2 regions of the Leucobacter sp. UCMA 4100 genome follow, and region 2 is predicted to be linked to the other one. Evidence: riboswitches for the same ligand, from Rfam matches in the RefSeq annotation. Region 2 holds a riboswitch; the other holds the start of a gene.
What was found. A riboswitch is a leader RNA that binds a small molecule or an ion and turns the genes downstream of it on or off. The one in region 2 is predicted to bind glycine.
Positions count from the first base shown of each region.

Region 1: linked by a shared signal. The riboswitch ahead of gcvP (aminomethyl-transferring glycine dehydrogenase) and the one ahead of gcvP (aminomethyl-transferring glycine dehydrogenase) in region 2 are both predicted to bind glycine.

Region 1 covers NZ_JAFEUS010000002.1:1,327,226-1,335,159, reverse strand. Annotated here, with positions in the region: gene JSO19_RS06305 (glutamine synthetase family protein) at 1-957, opposite strand, end outside; gene JSO19_RS06300 (HAD family hydrolase) at 1,091-1,774, opposite strand; gene JSO19_RS06295 (GntR family transcriptional regulator) at 1,965-2,699, shown strand; gene JSO19_RS06290 (MFS transporter) at 2,822-4,246, shown strand; gene JSO19_RS06285 (amino acid permease) at 4,407-5,963, shown strand; glycine riboswitch at 6,107-6,200, shown strand; glycine riboswitch at 6,202-6,325, shown strand; gene gcvP (aminomethyl-transferring glycine dehydrogenase) at 6,369-7,934, shown strand, end outside.
Region 2 covers NZ_JAFEUS010000002.1:813,798-821,731, forward strand. Annotated here, with positions in the region: gene JSO19_RS04025 (L-serine ammonia-lyase) at 1-324, opposite strand, end outside; gene gcvH (glycine cleavage system protein GcvH) at 410-775, opposite strand; gene gcvT (glycine cleavage system aminomethyltransferase GcvT) at 824-1,918, opposite strand; gene gcvP (aminomethyl-transferring glycine dehydrogenase) at 1,949-4,795, opposite strand; glycine riboswitch at 4,838-4,937, opposite strand; glycine riboswitch at 4,938-5,032, opposite strand; gene JSO19_RS04045 (amidohydrolase family protein) at 5,082-5,921, opposite strand; gene kynA (tryptophan 2,3-dioxygenase) at 5,925-6,782, opposite strand; gene JSO19_RS04055 (alanine/glycine:cation symporter family protein) at 7,086-7,934, shown strand, end outside.

The sequences.
Region 1 (7,934 bases), 510 kb from region 2:
GCGCTTGTATGAGTTGATGTTCGGTGCGTAGAGCAGCGTGAACTCGCGCATGAGCTTCAGCTGGCCCGCGATGAAGTGCCTGAAGGTGTCAGACATGCCCTGGGGGTCTGATTCGTCGGCGAAGATGGGGTTGCCATCGTCGTCGCGCAGGCTCGCGTGCACGTGGCAGCTTGACCCCTCGCGCTCGTTGAACTTGGCCATGAAGGTGATCGATTTGCCGTGCTTGTCGGCGATCTCCTTCGATCCGCTCTTGTAAATGGAGTGGTTATCGCAGGTTGCGAGCGCGTGTGCGTAGCGAAAGGCGATTTCCTGTTGGCCGAAGTTGCACTCGCCCTTGACGCCCTCGTTGTACATGCCGGCTGCATCCATCGAGTTGCGAATATCGCGCAGCAGCGGCTCCATGCGGGTCGAGGCGTGCAGGGCGTAGTCGATGTTGTAGTCGCTCTCGGTCGCGAGGTCGTTGTAATGCTTCTTCCATGCCGTGCGGTAGTCGTCGGCAAAGACGATGAACTCGAGCTCGGTCGCCACGTTCGTGTGGTAGCCGTGCTCGGCCAGGCGATCGATCTGCCGCTGCAACACCGACCTGGGCGCCACGGGAATGGGCTGGTGGTCGCTCGCGTTGACGAGGTCGGCCATGACGAGCGCCGTGCCGGGAATCCACGGGGTGAGGCGCAGCGTCGTCAGGTCGGGCACCATGGCCATGTCGCCGTAGCCGCTCTCCCAGCTCGTGAGCGCGTAGCCGTCGACGGTGTTGAGATCGACGTCAACCGCGAGCAGGTAGTTGCAGCACTCTGCGTGCCCGGTCATGGTCTCTTCGAGAAAGAGTCGAGCCGAGATGCGTTTGCCGACCAGTCGCCCTTGAACATCGGTGAACGCGACGATGACGGTGTCGATGTCGCCCGAGGCAACAGCTTCTTTGAGCTGTTCGGTGGTCAAGTTTCCGCTCACGGGATTCATGGAATCTCCTTTAGTGTCTCTTCATTGAGTGTGGGTGTCCATTTTTAATGGTGGGAATTTAGACCATTAAAGCATGGCTCGGGGTGAATTGCTAGCGCAAGTGCCGTCGCGTTGCGCGTTCGGAGCGTGTCGCCTAGAGCATCGCCGGGTGGAGCTCGTGGGCGGTGTGTGGGGTGAGGCTCTGAAGTGTTGTCTCGTCAAGGCTGCCGATGATTCCGATGGTCGTGAGGCCCGCCCCGGTCGCGGCCGCGATGCCGGTGCGCGAGTCTTCGAACGCGACCGCGTCGGCCGCCGTGAGTGAGAGGTGCTTGAGTGCCTGGAGGTATGCGTCGGGCGCGGGTTTGGGTGAGTCGACGTCTTCAAGCGCGATGACGCCGTCGAGCAGGTCGAGAAGACCGGCCTGCTTGAGTGCCGGAACGACGACGTCCTGACTCGCCGCGGTGACGACCATGACGTGTTTGCCGCCGGCCCTGGCCTCGGTTACGAAGCGGTGGGCATCGGCGGTAATCGTTGACTGCGCTGCCGTTCGCTCGAGGTAGGCGGCGTTGAAAACTTGCAGCAGCTCGTAGGGCGTGGGGGTGGTGAGTCCCGCCTCTTCGAGCAAGACGGCAAACATGTTTTCTTCGGTGAAGCCGGCGAAATCGCTGAAGTAACGCTCGCGAGTGAGGGGCACCCCAAGCTCGCGGTCGGAGATTTCGCAGACGAGCTCGGCGAGTACTTCTTCGTCATCAGAGAGGGTGCCGTTGAAGTCGAGCAGGAGCGCTTTTGCGCGGCTCACGAGGTCTTTAACGCTAGGAATTACTGCGGTTTCGGTCACTTGATTACTCCTAATGGTATAGTTAATTGAACCAAATGATGCTTCGACCCTGAATCATCATTTGCTCAGAAGTATGTCATAAAGACTTGCTTTATTGTATTTTTTGCGAAATTATGTACCCCAATCTCATATCAACTCAGCCCGAGTGAAAAAGATAAAGGTACATATATCTAAACCATTTGGAGATGTTTTGCCTCACTTACACGATGAATTGCAGCGACGCATTGAAGAGCTGCGCGCCCACGGCGAGTTCAAGCTGCCCGCAGAACGAGAACTCGCTGAAGAGCTGGGCGTTGCGAGGGGTACGTTGCGCAAGGCCCTCGCCGAGCTGGTTGATCAGGGACTCATTGAGCTCAAGCAGGGGCGGGGCGGCGGTGCCTTCGTGAGAGACGTTGGGCAGCCGCAACTCGCGCAGCCGTTCGGAAACCCGCCCTTCGTGGTGACCCGCACACTCAATCAGGTGATTGGCGTGCCCGAGTTTCTCACCGACCAGGGCTATACCCCGGGAACCCGCATCATCAATGCCGAGGAGCGCCCTGCGCTGCCAGAGCAGCGAGAGGCGCTGGGGCTTGGCGAACGAGGCATGGTGATTGTGCTGCGCAGGCTGAGGCTCGCCAACGGCGTGCCCCTGTCGCTCGAAGAGATGGTGCTGAAAGCAGAGCTCTTCCCGAACTTTCTGCAGCGCGACCTGACCTCGGTGTATGGCCTCATGCGTGAAGAGTACGGGGTTCACGTGAACAAGGCAGAGGAAGCCATCGCTGTGAAGGCGGCGACTCCTGCGGCGGCGTACCACCTCGATATTGCGGTTGGGAGCCCGCTGTTTGATCTTGACCGGGTTGCCTATGACAGCTCGGGACAGCCGGTTGAGATCTCGCGAGATCTCTTTCGGGCCGACCTCATGCGTATGACGGTCGCGACGGGGTAGGGCCACACACTGTGGTGTGACACCAGCCGCCCTGCCGCGTCTGTCAATGGCTCACCGGGTCGTGAGGCAGAAGCTTGGCCGCCAGGTTTTGGCGGTGACGAAGAGATGCAAAGGAGCGTCTAATGGATGAAAAGCAGGGGCGTGCGGTCAACGCCAAGGTGCAAGAACATGAGGCCGGCCCGCCAGAGCTCGAGCCGGTCAACCCCTGGTCTGGGGTGATGCCCGCAGCGGGAGGCGGGAAAACCAAGCGACAGGTGCTGAGGGCGTGGCAAACCCGCGTTTTCATGGTGTCCTGGCTCGCCTACGCGGCCTTCTACTTTCCCCGCAACGCCTTCTCGGCTGCCAAGGTTGGCATTCTCGAAGAGGGGTTGATGCCGAGAGAGGCCCTGGGGCTTCTCGACACCGCGTACCTCGTCGCCTATGCGGTTGGTCAGTTCGTCTGGGGCGCGGTCGCTGAGCGTTACGGCACGAGGGTCGTCGTCGCCGGCGGCATGGTGCTCGCGACAATCGCGGCGTTGTTCATGGGCATTGTCCCTGCGCTGTGGCTCTTTGTTCCGCTCATGGTCGTGCAGGGGCTCGGCCAGTCGACGGGCTGGGCGGCGCTCAGCAAGAACATCGCCTCGTTCTTCACGATCAGCGCCCGCGGCCGAGCCATGGGCTTCTTCTCGACGAGCTACGCGTTCGGCGGTCTCGTGGCTGTTCCCGTCATGGGATGGGTCGCTTACTCGGTCTTCGACTCGTGGCGCTGGGCCTTTTTTACGGGCGCTGCGGTCATGGCTGTCGTGCTCGTCATCTTCCTCATCTTCCAGCGCAACAGCACCGAAGAGCTGGGCCTGCCGGGCATTGATGAAGATCTCGCGAAGTTCGATGAGCCCTACACGGGCAAGGGCATTCGTGGCGCGGGCAAGAGCCCCGTTCCCGTGGTGAAGCCAGAGAACAAGTTCAAGCTTGCCGACCTCATGGCCGCGGTGCGTCACGACCCGATGGTGCTGCGCCTCGGCATCGTCTACTTCATGCTGAAGCCCGCAAGGTACGCCGTACTGCTGTGGGGTCCCGTGCTCGTCATCGACGCCATTCCCGGCATCGATGCGTTCACCGCGGTCATGGTGCCCATCACCTTCGGTATCGCGGGTGTCGCAGCCCCGATCGCGATTGGCTGGGCATCTGACACCTTCTTCGGTGCCCGTCGCATCCCGCCAACGGTGCTCTCGCTTGCACTGCTCGTGGTCACCCTCATGATCTGGCAGCCCGTGGCGAACACCGGCTCGATCTGGGCCGTGGCGATCTTGCTCGGCGCCGTTGGCTTCTTCGCGTACAGTGCTGATGCCATGGTTTCGGGGGTTGCCGCGGTTGACTTTGGCACGAGCAAGTATGCCGCGGGTGCCGCTGGTTTCATCAACGGCTGCGGCTCCATCGGCGCGATTCTCGGCGGCCTGCTGCCGGGCTTTTTCTCGACCGTGACCGTGTTCTACGTGTTCGCGGCAACCGCCGCATTTGCGGCTCTGCTCATTGTTCCCTCGTGGAATAAGCGCCCCGAAGCGGCATAGCCTCGTCCGGTGCAACTGGCAGGCGAGCAAATCTTAAAGGTAGCTTTTCTCTACCAATAGGGGCTAAGCTTGCCAATTGCAACCGCACCCCTCCCGCGGCCCACGACATCTTCGGGGCCGCGGGAGGGCTATCACAACGGAGTGAAATACAGAGGAAGCAATGGCAAAAGACACTTTGAAGGTCTCGGGTGTGACGTACACAACCGCTGACACGGGTTATTTTGAGAAACGGAGCCTGAAGCGCTCGGCTGGCATTTGGGGGCTTTGGGGCCTCGCTGTCGGCGCGGTGATCTCGGGTAACTTCTCAGGCTGGAACTTCGGCATCGAAGCAGCCGGTTTCGGGGGCATGCTCATCGCCTTCGCGATCCTGGTCGTGATGTATTACGGCCTCGTATTCTCGATTGGTGAGATGGCGGCAGCGATGCCGCACACCGGTGGGGCATACTCCTTTGGCCGCGCGGCCATGGGGCCATGGGGCGGGTTCGTGACCGGCCTCGCAGAGTCAATTGAGTACGTCGCGACGAACGCCGTGATCGTGTACTTCTCGGCCGGCTACGCGAACGGTGTGACCGAGGGGCTCATGGGCTTCTCGCTGCCGACGTGGGTGTGGTGGATCATTTTGTACACCATCTTTGTCGCGCTCAACACGGCCGGCACCTCGATCTCGCTGAAGTTCGCGGTGACGGTCTCGTTCGTGTCGATCGGCGTCATCCTGCTCTTCGGCGTCATGGCGCTCGTGAGCGGCGCTGCGAGCTGGGGCAACCTCTTCGACATCGTTCCCGATCCGGGCCAGACGGCCTTCCTGCCACACGGCGTGCTGCCGATCCTCTTCGCGCTTCCCTTCGCGATGTGGCTGTTCCTCGGCATCGAAGAGCTGCCGCTCGCGGCCGAAGAATCGCACAACCCCGTGCGCGATATCCCGCGCGCAGGTCTCTGGGCACGCGGCACCCTCATCTTCACGGGCCTTGTCGTACTCTTCCTCAACACCGCCGTGCTCGGTGCCGAGAAGACCGGCGGCGCTGGCGAGCCACTGCTCGATGGTTTCCGCACCATTCTTGGTGACGACCTCGCGTGGGTTGCTGGCCTCCTGGCGCTCTTCGCGCTCTTCGGTCTGCTCGCCTCGCTGCAGGGCATCATGTTTGCCTACGGTCGCAACCTGTACTCGCTCTCACGCGCCGGGTACTACCCGAAGTTCCTCTCGCTGACCGGCAAGCGCCAGACGCCGTGGGTCGCGCTCATCGCGGGTGCCCTCATCGGCCTCACCGCGCTCATCGTCGTCGAGGTGACGGGTGGCGAAGATGGTGTTGGCGGCGCGGTCGTGCTCAACATCGCCGTGTGGGGGGCCGTGCTCGCGTACTTCATGCAGATGCTCTCGTTCATCATTCTGCGCAAGAAGTACCCCAAGGCATCACGCCCCTACAAGAGCCCCTGGGGCATGTTTGGCGCCTACGCGGCTGCTGTCATCTCGGCCCTGATCTTCCTGGGCTTCCTGCTCAATGAGTCGTTTAGGCCGGCGATCGTCGCGATCGTGATCGTTTACGTCATCGGTCTCATCATCTTCGGCGTCTACACCCGCCACCGCCTGATTCTCTCGCCTGAAGAGGAGTACGCGGTCTCGGGCGGCCTGCACGGCGACCCTCAAACCGAGGGTTACGGCGGCCAGGTTGAAGAAGAGCTGCTTGCAATGGACGGGGTCGATGGGCCAGAGTTGAAATAGCATTGCACAAGGCTAGGCCGCGCGTTGCACGTGAAACACCTCACGTGCGGCGCGCGGCTCCTGCCCCGACATCGTTGTGGGGCGGATCATCGCGACACTGCCTGCCGTGCGGTGCTCGATGCGCACAAATGAATATCGGCTATCAAGTTGTAGCGGGAGAGTTCGGGGTGACCCGACGCCGTAGGAGCAAAATCCCTCCCCGGGAAATCTCTCAGGCTCACGTACCGCTACAGCGTGGCAACTCTGGAAAACACCGACCGGAATGACCCGGTCGCTTACCGAAGGTGCAACGGCCCGCAGACGTACTTTGCTGTACCGGCGCGGCGCCCGAATCTCTCAGGTCCCATAACAGAGCGGGGAGGATCGTTTCCTATTCGCGCCTTCGGGCCTACGAAAGAGATCCTCTTGAACACGCAACCGATTGAACGTTCCTTCGCTGATCGCCATATTGGCGTGAACACCCCTGCCGACCTCGCCACGATGCTTGAGCGGGTTGGTTACGAGAGCGCCTCTGCGCTCGCCGACGCGGCGGTGCCGCCCGAGATACGCATGCCGCACGCGCTCGATCTCGCCGGGCCCCGCAGTGAGGCAGAAATTCTCAGTGACCTGAAGGGCTTTGCGGCCCAGAACACGGTCATGACACAAATGATCGGCCAGGGTTTTTACGACACCCACACACCCCCGGTCATTCTGCGCAACGTGCTTGAGAGCCCCGCCTGGTACACGGCCTACACGCCGTATCAGCCGGAGATCTCGCAGGGTCGGCTCGAGGCGCTGCTCAATTTCCAGACGATGGTTGCCGACCTCACCGGTCTCGACGTGGCCAACGCTTCGATGCTCGACGAATCATCGGCCGCAGCCGAAGCCGTGCTGCTCATGCGCCGCGCGAGCAAAGCGGGCTCGGGGGCAAAAGCGGTTGTCGACCGCAACGTGTTTCCGCAAACCCTCGCGGTCATTAAAGGCCGTGCCGCGGCGCTCGAAATTGAGATTGAGGTCGCCGACCTCTCGCTTGGGCTGCCTGCGGGCGAGGTGTTTGGGGTCGTGCTGCAGCAGCCGGGCAATGACGGCTCGGTGAGTGACCACCGTGCGATTATCGCCGAGGCGAAGCGCCAGGGTGCCATGGTTACGGTAATTACCGACCTGCTTGCGCTGACGCTCATTGAGTCACCGGGCGAGCAGGGTGCCGACGTCGCCGTCGGGAACACGCAGCGCTTTGGCGTTCCGCTCTTCTTCGGCGGGCCGCACGCCGCGTTCATGGCGATTCGTGCGGGGCTTGAGCGGTCGCTGCCAGGCCGTCTCGTCGGGGTCTCGCAGGATGCTGCGGGGAGGCCCGCCTATCGTCTCGCGCTGCAGACGCGCGAGCAGCACATTCGTCGTGAGAAGGCGACGAGCAATATCTGCACGGCGCAGGCGCTCTTGGCCGTGACCGCGTCTATGTATGCCGTGTATCACGGCCCCGCGGGCCTCAAGGCGATTGCCGAGCGGGCTCACGCTCACGCGCGAACGATTGCGGCGAGCCTCTCGGCCGCGGGAATCTCGCTCGCCTCGGGGTCGTTCTTCGACACTGTTGTGGCGAGCATTCCTGGGCGGGCCGACGAGGTTATTGCCGCGGCCGCCGCATCGGGCATCAACCTGCGCCGCATCGACGAAGACACCGTGGGGGTTTCGACCGACGAGACCACCACGGGCGAGCACGTCGAGGCGGTCGTTCGAGCCTTTGGAACCGCCGCGAGCGAGTCGGCACGCGCGGGCGACTACGGGTTCAACAGCCTGCTCGTTCGCACGAGCCGGTACCTCGAGCACCCGATCTTCCACTCGGTTCGCTCCGAGACGCAGATGCTGCGGTACTTGCGCAGGCTCTCCGATCGCGACCTCGCGCTCGACCGCACGATGATTCCGCTCGGCTCCTGCACCATGAAGCTCAACTCGACCGCCGAGATGGAGTCGATTTCGTGGCCAGAGTTCGCTGGC
Region 2 (7,934 bases):
TGTCGGTGCTGGGGCGACCCTGTCGCCGAGCCGTACAACCCCGGTCTGCTGCATGCGTTCGAGGGCGACTTCGACCTCGTCGGGTAGCACGGTATCGGGGGCGTAGCCTTCAAGTCCGAGCATCACGGCGGTGAAGGTGCCGTGGCCCGCGCCGGTTGCGGCAAGTGAGCCGTACAAGTCAACGGCGATTGCTGTGGTGGTTTCGAGAGCGCCTTTGCTCTCAAGGTGCTGAGCGAACGTTTGCGCTGCTCGCATCGGGCCTACCGTGTGAGAGCTGGATGGGCCGATGCCCACTTTAAAAAGGTCAAACACGCTAACTGCCATGGTCCCTCACCTCGCTGTCATTAGGGAATGGGTATCAGAAAAGAAAGAGGCCGGGGCGACGTACACCCCGGCCTCTGGGGGCTCGTTAGAGCTGCGCTTCGTACTCTGAAGCCGAGAGCAGCGGGCCTTCGCTCGCTACCTCAACCTGGAAGAGCCAGTTGGCGTAGGGATCTTCGTTGACGAGGCCGGGCTCGTCTTCGAGGGCCTCGTTGATCGCGGTGACCTTGCCGGTCACGGGTGAGAAGAGATCTGAAACCGACTTCGTCGATTCGATCTCGCCACACACCTCACCAGCGGTCACCTCGTCGCCGACCTCTGGCAGCTCGACGTAAACGACCTCGCCAAGCGCGTCTGCGGCGTGGCGGGTGATGCCGATGTTGGCGGGTGAGGCCTCGTCGATCCACTCGTGCTCAGCGCTGTAGCGAAGGTTTTCGGGAAGGTTCTGGGTCATGGTTTCTCTTTCTCTACGATTTTGGTAAAAGGATATGAAGTGTGCGGGTTATGCGCGCTTGTAGAACGGCAGCGCGACCACCTCGAAGGGCTGCGGCTTACCGCGCAGGTCGATGTCGAGCTTCGTGCCGGGCTCGGCGAGGTCGCGCGCGACATACGCGAGCGCGATCGGGTACCCGAGCGTCGGGCTGGGCAGGCCGCTCGTGACGGTGCCCACAACCTCTCCCTCAGAAACGACATCGTAGCCGCTGCGGCCTGCACGACGGCCGAGGCCCTTGAGCCCGACGAGCACGCGCTCCGGCGCAGCAGCGTTCTCGACCGCACTGCGGCCAACGAAGTTTTCTTCCTTCTTGAACGAGACGACGGGGCCAAGACCAGCCTGCGCGGGAACAACCTCACGGCTGAGCTCATTCCCGTAGAGCGGCATACCAGCTTCGAGGCGCAGTGAGTCGCGTGAGGCGAGGCCGCAGGGCGTGATGCCGTGGGCTTCGCCGGTCTTCATGAGCGCGCTCCAGAGCGCCTCTGCCTTATCATTCGTGACGTACAGCTCGAAGCCGTCTTCGCCGGTGTAGCCCGTGCGTGCGAGCAGCACGTCAATGCCGGCAGCGTTCGCCTCGATGGCTGAGTAGTACTTCATCTCACGCATCGCCTCAACGTCGGCCATGACCTCGGTGAGCACGGCAACCGAGGCCGGGCCCTGCACCGCGACGAGCGCGGTGTCAGCCGAGGCGTCGGTCAGCGTTACGTCGAAGCCTTCAGCACGCGCCGTAAGCTCAGACGAGACCACGGGAGCGTTGCCCGCGTTCGGCACGACGAGGTAGCGCTCCTCACCCATGCGGTACACGATGAGGTCGTCGATGATGCCGCCGTCTTCTTGCAGCATGAGCGAGTACTTCGCGCGACCAACAGCCGTCACTGCGAAGTTGCCGGCGAAGGCGGTGTTCAAGAAGCGTGCTGCATCGGGGCCATCGACCCAGATCTCGCCCATGTGCGAGAGGTCGAAGATGCCCGCGGCCTCGCGCACAGCACGGTGCTCGTCGAGCTCGGAGGCATAGCGCAGGGGCATGTCCCATCCACCGAAATCGGTGAAGTGTGCGCCGAGCGCCTCGTGTGTCGCGTGCAGCGGAGTGTTTTTCAACGTCATAGTCTTGATTCCTTTCGGGCCGTCTTTGGCCTAGCTTTCAAACGCTTCGGGTGCGGGGCAGCTGCAAACGAGGTTGCGGTCGCCGTGCGCGCCGTCGATGCGGCCAACCGGAGCGAAGTACTTGTCAACGCGAAGCGAGTCGACCGGGAAGGCGGCCTGTTCGCGCGTGTACTTGCGATCCCACTCAGAGGTCACGACAGCCTTCGCGGTGTGCGGTGCGAGGCGCAGCGGCGACTCGTCAACCGTGAAGTCGCCCGCGATGACCTGGTCGATCTCGCCGCGAATGGTGATCATCGCCTCGATGAAGCGATCCATCTCGGGAATGCTCTCTGACTCGGTCGGCTCAACCATGAGCGTGCCCGCAACCGGGAACGCGAGGGTGGGCGCGTGAAAACCGAAGTCGATGAGGCGCTTCGCGACGTCTTCAGCGGTCACGCCCGACTGGGCGGTGAGCTCGCGAAGGTCGAGAATGCACTCGTGCGCGACGAGGCCCTCGTTGCCCGTGAAGAGCACCGGGAAGGAATCGCCGAGGCGCTTCGAAATGTAGTTTGCGTTGAGAATCGCGGTCTTGGTCGCGTGGGTGAGCCCCTCGCCGCCCATCATGGCGATGTAGGCGTACGAGATCGGGAGAACGCCGGCCGAGCCGAAGAGGGTCGCGACGATCGGCGTGCCACCGGGGGTGCTCACGCGGCCGGTCGGGTCGCCGGGCAGGAAGGGCGCGAGGTGCTCAGCAACACCGATCGGGCCAACACCCGGGCCACCGCCTCCGTGGGGAATCGCGAAGGTCTTGTGCAGGTTCAGGTGCGAAACGTCGCCACCGAACTTGCCGGGCTGCGCGAGGCCAACGAGCGCGTTCATGTTGGCGCCGTCGATGTACACCTGGCCGCCGGCGGCGTGCACCTTCTCGCACACCTCACGCACGTCGGCGTCGTAGAGCCCGTACGTCGAGGGGTAGGTGATCATGATGGCGGCGAGCTCGTCGCGGTGCTTCTCGATCTTGGCGTCGAGATCGGCAATGTCGATGAGCCCCGTCTCGGTGTTCTTCACCACGACGACGCGCATGCCTGCGAGCACAGCCGAGGCCGCGTTCGTGCCGTGCGCCGAGGCGGGAATGACGCACACGTCGCGCTGCGTCTCACCGTTCGACTGGTGATAGCGGCGGATCGCGAGCAACCCTGCAAACTCACCCGTTGCTCCCGAGTTCGGCTGAATCGAGAGGGCGTCGTAGCCCGTGATCTCGATGAGGCGCGCCTCGAGGTCGGCGATGAGCGCACGCCAGCCGGCGCTCTGATCCGCCGGAACGTACGGGTGAATCCCGGCGAACTCTGGCCAGGAAATCGACTCCATCTCGGCGGCCGAGTTGAGTTTCATGGTGCACGAACCGAGAGGAATCATCGTGCGGTCGAGCGCGAGGTCGCGGTCTGCGAGGCGGCGCAGGTAGCGCATCATCTGCGTCTCTGAGTTGACCGTGTTGAAGATCGGGTGCGTGAGGTATTCGCTCTCGCGCACGAGGGCAGCCGCGAAGCCGTAGTCACCGGCGGCGACGGCCGCTGCCGGGCTCGCGCCGAAGACGCGCACGACGGTGTCGACGTGTTCTGGCGTCGTGGTCTCGTCGGTCGAGATGCCGACGGTGTCGTCGTTCACGAGGCGCAGGTTGACGCCCGCAACCTCTGCGGCACGCACGAACTCTGCGGCCTTACCTGGAGCCTTCACGAGCACGGTGTCGAAGAACTCGGTCGAGGCGAGTTCGAAGCCGGCAGCCGTGAGTGACGCGGCGATCGTGCGGGCGTGTGCGTGCGCACGCTCTGCGATGGCTTTGAGCCCCCGCGGGCCGTGGTACACGGCATACATTGACGCGGTGATCGCGAGCAATGCCTGCGCGGTGCAAATGTTGCTCGTCGCCTTCTCGCGGCGAATGTGCTGCTCGCGCGTCTGCAGCGCGAGGCGGTACGCGACGTCACCGGCCGAGTCGTATGAGACACCGACGAGGCGGCCAGGCATCGAGCGGGTCAGCCCGTCGCGCACCGCGAGGTAGGCGGCGTGCGGGCCACCGAAGAAGAGTGGAACGCCAAAGCGCTGGGTGTTGCCGACGGCGACGTCGGCGCCCTGCTCGCCAGGCGAGGTGATGAGCGTGAGCGAGAGCAGGTCGGCGATCACGGTGACCATCGCGCCGCGTTCTTTCGCCTCGGCGATGATGCCGGCGTGATCCGCAACACTGCCATCGTTCCCGGGCTGCTGCAGCACGATGCCCGAGATCTCGCCCTCGGGAAGGCCCTGGGCCAGATCGACGATCTCGATCTCGAAGTCAAGCGCCTCAGCGCGGCCGCGAATCACCTCGAGGGTCTGCGGGAAGATGTTGGCGTCGAGCACCGTCTTCGCGGTTGCCTTCGCCTTGTTCGCACGGCGCATGAGCAGCACGGCCTCAGCCGCGGCCGACGATTCGTCGAGCATCGAGGCATTCGCGATGGGCAGGCCAGTGAGATCGCTCACCATCGTCTGGAAGTTGAGCAGCGCCTCGAGACGGCCCTGTGAAATCTCAGGCTGGTATGGCGTGTACGCCGTGTACCACGAGGGGCTCTCGAGCACGTTGCGCAGAATGACGGGGGGCGTGTGGGTGTCGTAGAACCCCTGCCCGATCATCTGGGTCTTGAGCACGTTCTGCGAGGCGAAGGCGCGCAGGTCTGAGAGAATCTCGGGCTCGGTGCGGCCCGAGGGCAGCTGCAGCGCGTTATCCATGCGAATATCGCGCGGAACAGCGGTGTCGACCAGGGCGTCAAGGGTTTCGTAGCCAACGACGCTCAGCAGGTGCTCGGCGTCGGCACCGTGCACGCCGGTGTGACGGTTGGCGAAGTGGGTTGGATCGGCGGTGATGCTCATTGAGGGTTCCTCACAGGGGTTGGGCACAACAACTACAGGTACCCTCCCCACTCTGTTGCAGACCTGAGAGATTCCGGCGCTTGCGCGCCATTGCACCGTCGGTGGAGGCAGAGCTTGCGCCCTACCTCGCTTTCCAGAGTTGCCACGCCCCGCGGTACGGGTGCCTGAGAGATTCTCGGGGAGGAGTTGCTCCTACGGCGCCACACTCAATCGTGTGGGCTCTCCCGCGAGGGCGTATTGGCCGATATTCACATATGGCATTCATAGTACCACCTCGCGACGACAATCAATGCGCAGCCGTATCAACGAGCACAGCCGCGGCAACGTCGGGGCGCTCCGGCGAGCCCGGCACGAAGACGACCGGGCCGCCCTGCGCGGGTGCCGCGGGCGTAAGCGTCGCAAGAATCTCGGCGCGAGAGAGCCCGCACTCGGCAAGAGCCGCGATCTCACGGGTGTTGAACCCCGCGACCGTCGGCCCGTTGCCCATATCAGTGCCGTAGCGCACCACCCCACCCGCGCGGTGAAAGCGTCGAAGGTTATCGACCGCGATGCCAAACTCGTCGTCGGGGGTTCCCCAGCCATGAATATCGAGCGTCGAGATCCACACCACATGTTCGGCCTGCGCCGCGATCTCGGCGTCATCGAGACGCTCGGTAAACGGCGTGTGGGCGAGCATCGTCGCACCGCACTCCCGTGCCCGCTGCGCCTCACCGGGCCCCTCGGCGTGCGCGACCACCGGAAGCCCCGCCGCGGCCGCAACGACGGCGCGCACGACGTCGCTCGAAGCCGCCGGCCCAGCGACGCTATTCATCGCGACCTTGAACACGCTCGCCCCAGCCTCACGCATACTGAGCGCGGCCTCGCGTGCGGCCGCTGCCCCATCGACCTCGATCACGCTGCCGGGGCCGGCCCACGAACGGTCAGAGGGGTAGCCGCCGGGCGCGGTAATGAAAGCGCCGGCATACGACACCGTGACTCCCCTCAGTCCGTCAGCAATGCCGCGCAGCCGCTCAACGTTCGAGCCGAGATCGAGCACGCGCGTGACGGGCGAGGGCTCGGGCCGCATGAGCTCGAGGTGCACGTGCCAATCGCGAAACCCGCCGGTGTTAAAACCCTCAGCGCCCACGAGCTACCCTTTACCGACCTCGGTGCGAACGGCAAACAGCTCGGGAAAGAAGGTGAGGCTCAGTGCGCGCTGCAAGAAATCGACGCCCGATGATCCGCCCGTTCCCGTCTTCATGCCGATCGTGCGGGTCACAACGCGCAGGTGCCTGAAGCGCCAAAACTGGAAGTTGTCTTCAATGTCGACGAGCTCTTCGCACGCCTCATACAGATCCCAGTGCTCTTCGTGGTTCTCATAGATCGTGCGAAATACGTCAACGAGCCCGTCGTTGTGCTCATACGCCTCGGTCACGTCACGCTCGAGAATCTCGCTCGGCACGGGCAAGCCGCGACGGCTGAGGTACCGCAAGAACTCGTCGTAGAGCGTTGGCGCGGCAAGCTCGGCGGCGAGCAAGGCATGGTTCTCTGGCTCGGCCTCGAACACCCTGAGCATCTTCGCGTTCTTGTTGCCGAGCGCAAACTCAATCGCGCGGTACTGCACCGACTGAAAGCCCGACGAGTTGCCGAGCGAGTCGCGAAACTCTGCGTACTCAGAAGGCGTGAGCGTCGCGAGCACCGACCACTGCTGAATGAGCACCTCTTGAATGTGCTTCACCCTCGCGAGCGGCTTGAGCGCCGAGCGCAGGTTGTCGCTCTTCAAGAATTCCCGCGAGGCCCGCAGTTCGTGCAGAATGAGCTTGAGCCACAGCTCAGAGGTCTGGTGCTGAATGATGAACAGGAGTTCGTCGTGGTGCTCAGGGCTACTCACGGGGTGCTGCGCTGAAAGGAGCGCATCGAGCCCAAGGTACGAGCCGTATGTCATCTTGTCACGCAGATCGGTGACGATGCCTTCTTCAAGCTTGCGGGTATTCTTTTCGACACTCATAGCGGTCCTTTCGCCTTCTCGGCCACTCGGTAATCTACTCGACCCACTCGCAAATTGTCAGAGCGTGGGCGACGAAATGTCTCTTTTGGGTATCATTTCGACACCTGTTGCGGGACCCCTCACTGCGTTCGCCTTGATTTTATGCGGATCCCGCAGCTCACCCCACTCCTCAGAGCTATTGTGAGCCGGTTGACACGCGTCAAGAACCGAATATATTTGGCGAAGTAGTGAGGACTTCCTGGTCTCACACAACGCACAACATGTTTGTTCCGCAACGACGCGAAAGACCATAGGTAACACACCGTGCTCGATACCATTCAGGGATTTCTTGACAGCGCAAGCTCTGTCATCTGGGGACCCTTTGTTCTGATTCCCCTCCTCTTTCTCACAGGCCTCTACCTCACAATTCGACTCGGAGGCCTCCAGTTTATTCGCTTGGGCGCTGCCCTAAACCTCGGCATCATCAAGCGCCGAGATGCCGGCGCGAAGGGTGACATTAGCCAGTTCCAGGCGCTCACAACCGCTCTCGCCGCAACCGTAGGCGTGGGCAACATCGTGGGCGTGGCCGGCGCAATCGGCATTGGCGGCCCAGGCGCCCTCTTCTGGATGTGGGTGACCGGCCTGCTCGGCATGGCCTCGAAGTACGCAGAGGCGTTTCTCGGCGTGCGTTACCGCTCGGCCGATGAACATGGCGAGCGCAACGGCGGCCCACAGTATTACCTCCAGAAGGGCATCAAGGGCCCCGTCGGCAAGATTCTTGCTTGGGCCTTCACCATCTTCACGGTGCTCGCCTGCTTCGGTATCGGCAACATGACCCAGGCTAATGCGATCGCTGAAAACGCAGAGCGCTCATTCGGCGTTGACCCCTTCTGGGTTGGCATCGTGCTCGCCGTGCTCACCGGGCTCGTACTCGTTGGCGGCATTAAGTCAATCGGCAAGGTGACCGCCGGCTTCGTTCCCATCATGATCCTGCTCTACGTGGTCGCCGCCCTCTACATCCTCTTCGTCAATGTCGGCGATGTTCCTGCCGCTTTCGGCCAGATCTTCTCAGAAGCCTTCACCGGAACGGCCGCAACTGGCGGCTTCCTCGGGTCAGTCTTCATCATTGCTATTCAGTACGGCTTTGCCCGCGGTATCTTCTCGAACGAGTCG